One region of the Shewanella sp. 4t3-1-2LB genome, then DNA from elsewhere that is predicted to be linked to it. Evidence: predicted binding sites of a transcription regulator. Region 1 holds the regulator's gene; the other holds the start of a gene.
What was found. The regulator LexA, encoded in region 1, represses DNA repair genes until DNA is damaged. The targets are predictions, from matches to a motif close to TACTGTATNNNNATACAGTA.

Region 1 (2,204 bases):
CTGTTACTGGATTCCGTAAGAACGCCCAAAGCGGTATTGCAGCATACCGCCGAGGTGATTGGGACGGATGCCCAACTTGGGCTTATCCATTTCAAGGAACAATTTATTCTGTTTTCGCCGCTGGATATCACCCATTTCAGCTATCTGGCTCCGGTTGCAGAGCAGGAGCGTAATGCTTGGCGGTGGATGCAGCAGGGGACTCAGCACTACCTGTTGGTACCTGGTGGTGATAAGTTGCAATGCTTTGATATGAGCAAAGGTCGCAACATGGGAACCGCTCACCGAGAAGATTGGTATCTGTTAGGACCTGATGCTATGAATGCGAGTTGTCCTGAGCCGGAACAGGTAGAGGTTTATCATACCGAGCGTCCGGGACAATGGATGCGTGAATAGTGAAATGCACATAATAAAAAACGCAGCATAAGCTGCGTTTTTTATTGCCAGTATGGAATAGGGCAGGAGGTTAGTGAACGGCTTGCAGTTTGGGAAGTGAGTCAGTCGTTTCTGTGCTAGCGTTGGTCTCCAGTACAAAACCCATGGCGCGCGCACTTTTCGCCACCAATTGCAACCGACGTTTGTCTTTATGATCTAACTGTTCGACCCAACTGATCACGGCACTAGAGGTGCCACTAGTCAGTGCTTTCTCCATTGCCCACAACGCTTCAACTTCATCGCGGGCGCGTACTTGCAACACTCTGTCCATTCTCACGCCGGCACGAGCTAGCAACGCTTTGTAACCTATGTTGTTTTCTGGATTAATCAATACAATCCAGCGGCCTTGTTGGCTCAGTTGGGCCAATTGTGCACTCAACTGCTGTAGTTCCTGTCGTCCCAAAGTGCGCGTTGCTAGATTGGATATGCCAGTACGTTGCCACGGGGTACTTGTTGCATATACGGTTTCCTGCCATAGCCCTGGATGGCTGGGAGCATTACCCATCAGTATACTCATAGCCAATCTCCATTACGGATGACACCTACGGCCAGACCTTCAATGGTCAATGGCTGTTGTGTAAGATCCACTCTGATCGGCTGATAATCGTCATTTTCAGGGTGTAAAAGTACAATATTACCTTTCTTTTCAAAGCGTTTTACTGTGACATCGTCTTCGACTCTGGCCACCACCACTTGGCCATTACGGGCATCTTGTACTTTGTGTACTGCCAGCAAATCGCCTTCTAGAATGCCAATGTTCTTCATACTGTCACCCCGAACGCGTAGCAGAAAATCTGCACTGGGATGAAACATAGCCGGATCTACCTGATAGTACTGCTCGACATGTTCTTGCGCGAGAATGGGCTCGCCTGCAGCCACTTGGCCGATCAACGGTAATCCCAGTTCTTCTGTATTGTCTTCGTCCATTGGCAAACGAATACCGCGTGATGTGCCCGGCATAATTTCAATGCAGCCTTTTTTGGCTAACGCCTTCAGATGTTCTTCGGCGGCGTTTGCACTTTTGAAGCCAAGCCGACTAGCAATTTCAGCACGGGTTGGTGGCATGCCAGTTTCGGCAATATTGTTCTTAATCAGCTCCAGGATTTGCGCCTGTCGTGGTGTCAGCGGTCTCATGTCGATTCCTGTTTTTCCATACAGTAACTGTTAGTATATACAGTATTTTGGGTAGCGCAAGTATTAACCAGTTATCAGACTGTTGGCTAAGGGTTGGTTTATTCTGGTATTCTACAACGCTATTGACTGAGGTTTAGATTCTATACAAACGATGTCCAAACAAGACTCTCTCTGGCGTACATCTCTGCGTTGGTTGCAGCGGCAACTGGTGCACTCAGTGGTTGTACCGCAGGATCCATTCACTGATCTGAATCTGGATCCATCAAAGCCCATGGCTTATGTGATGAAAACGGAATCGCAAAGCGATATTGCCGCACTGGCGGACGTTACCGATAAGCTGGGCTTGCCTAGTCCTTACGAACCCATGCAAGTGGCTGACGTGCAACTACCTCGAGTTGTGTGTCTGGAAGGTGCCAAACCACTGCTGGGGGCCCGTAAAGATGATATGCCATTTCTCAACAGCTTCACGCTGCTGCTGAATTTACACCAGGCTGATACTTCGCTGGACATTCAGTTGGTCCCCGTAAGTTTGTACTGGGGGCGAACACCCGGTAAAGAAGATGATTCTATGCGCGCCGCCGTTTTTGAGCGGGAGAGTCCGACCTGGTTACGCAAATTTCTGATGATTCTGTTTTTGG
Region 2 (2,204 bases), on a different contig from region 1:
GTGTTAAGCGGCGCCATATAAGTGCAGCGCAGCGGGATAAACAGATGGCGCTGATGAGTACCACCACAGAATATATTGGCGTACACGATGCGGATATCGTGGTAGAAGCGGTGTTTGAAGATCTAAAACTCAAACATCAGATGGTGCAGGATATTGAACGCGAATGTACTGCACATACGGTATTTGCGTCCAATACGTCGTCTTTGCCAATCGGCCAGATTGCTGCCGTGGCTAGCCGACCAGAAAATGTTATCGGTTTGCACTATTTCTCACCCGTGGAAAAGATGCCATTGGTGGAAGTCATTGCCCATGAGAAAACATCTTCTGAAACCATCGCCACCACTGTTGCTTTTGCCCGTAAGCAGGGAAAAACCCCGATAGTGGTAAAAGATGGTGCCGGATTTTATGTCAATCGTATTCTAGCGCTCTACATGAACGAAGCAGCACAACTGTTGTTGGAAGGCCAGAGTGTGGAGCATCTTGATCAGGCACTGGTGAAGTTTGGTTTCCCGGTAGGTCCGATTACATTGTTAGATGAAGTGGGCATTGATGTCGGTGCCAAGATTGCGCCAATTCTGGAACAAGAGCTGGGCGAACGTTTCCGCGCCCCAGCGGCGTTTGAAAAACTGCTGCAAGATGAGCGTAAAGGGCGTAAGAACGGCAAGGGTTTTTATCTTTATGGTAAAAAGAAATCCAAGAAAAAACAGGTGGATAGTTCAGTCTATAAGGTACTGGGCATCACCCCTGGCGTGGCTTCAGAGAATGCGCAGTTGGCACAACGTTGCGTGGTGCAGATGTTAAATGAAGCTGTGCGGTGCTTGGACGAGGGTATTATCCGAAACGCTCGTGATGGTGATATTGGTGCTATTTTCGGTATCGGTTTCCCGCCATTTTTAGGCGGACCATTCCACTATATCGACACCCTTGGGGCGGCCAAGCTGGTGGCGATCCTTGAAGGCTACCAGCAGCAGTTTGGCCAACGTTTTGCGCCCTGTGAACGGCTGAAAACGATGGCGACGACAGGCCAGCGCTTTTTTGAATAACATTTGTCACTTTGCCCCAAAACGCCCGCAACAGCGGGTGTTTTTACTTGCAGGCGGGGTGTTGGCGGGCGTGTTGAGTATGATGGTTTGCAGTTTATGGTAAAGCGGGTTAAATTTACTGTAAATTTATACAGCATTATAGGGTTATGATTTTATATATTGCTGAAAAGCCGAGTCTTGGTCGCGCTATTGCTGATGTGTTAGCTAAGCCGTTGCGCAAACATGAGGGCTATATTGAGGCGGCCAATGGTGATTGTGTGTCCTGGTGTGTTGGGCATCTGCTAGAGCAGGCGACCCCAGATGCTTACGATCCGCAATATAAGTCTTGGCGAGCGGAGCATCTACCCATTGTGCCGCAGCAATGGCAGTTATTACCCAAAAAAGGCAGTCGTACTCAGCTTGCCGTACTGAAAAAACTGATCAAACAGGCTGACCAGATTGTCCATGCAGGCGATCCTGATAGAGAAGGGCAGTTATTGGTGGATGAAGTGCTGTCTTATCTGGGTACCAGTAGTAATAAGCAGTCGGCGGCACAACGGTTGCTTATCAGTGATTTAAACCCTCAGGCCGTTAGTCGTGCTCTCGGGCAGATGCGCAGTAATCGGGAGTTTGTGCCATTATCCACCTCCGCATTGGCGCGCAGTCGTGCTGACTGGCTGTATGGCATGAATCTGTCGCGGGCTTATACCTTGCAGGGGCGCAAGGTCGGTTATCAGGGGGTTTTGTCGGTAGGTCGAGTGCAGACACCGTTGCTAGGCTTGGTGGTGCGTCGAGATGAAGAGATTGCCGCATTTCAACCAAAACCGTTTTATGAGGTGTGGGCACAGCTGCAATGTGACGATGGTGCCAGCTTCCGTGCACGCTGGCAGCCAAGTGACGCCTGTCGCCCTTGGATGGACGAGGACGGCCGCGTATTGGCAAAAGGCCTTGCAGAGAACGTTATCCAGCGCATCACCGGACAAACTGCAACGGTATCTGCACTAGAGAGCAAACCCAAACGACAGGCACCACCGCTGCCTTACAGTCTTTCGGCGTTGCAAATAGATTGCAATAAACGTTTTGGCATGAGCGCGCAGGAAGTACTAGACACGGCACAAGCATTGTATGAACGCCACAAATTGCTGACGTATCCGCGCTCCGACAGTCGTCATCTGCCACAGG

Region 2: a site for LexA is predicted at 1,160-1,179, ahead of J3L11_RS13135 (DNA topoisomerase III). Genes of this name have one in related genera too.

Annotation. Positions count from the first base shown of each region.
Region 1 covers NZ_JAFNJD010000029.1:26,516-28,719, reverse strand. The annotation lists gene J3L11_RS11770 (glycosyltransferase family 39 protein) at 1-393, shown strand, start outside; gene J3L11_RS11765 (SulA-like leucine-rich domain-containing protein) at 464-949, opposite strand; gene lexA (transcriptional repressor LexA) at 946-1,566, opposite strand; gene plsB (glycerol-3-phosphate 1-O-acyltransferase PlsB) at 1,718-2,204, shown strand, end outside.
Region 2 covers NZ_JAFNJD010000035.1:22,049-24,252, forward strand. The annotation lists gene fadJ (fatty acid oxidation complex subunit alpha FadJ) at 1-1,043, shown strand, start outside; gene J3L11_RS13135 (DNA topoisomerase III) at 1,190-2,204, shown strand, end outside.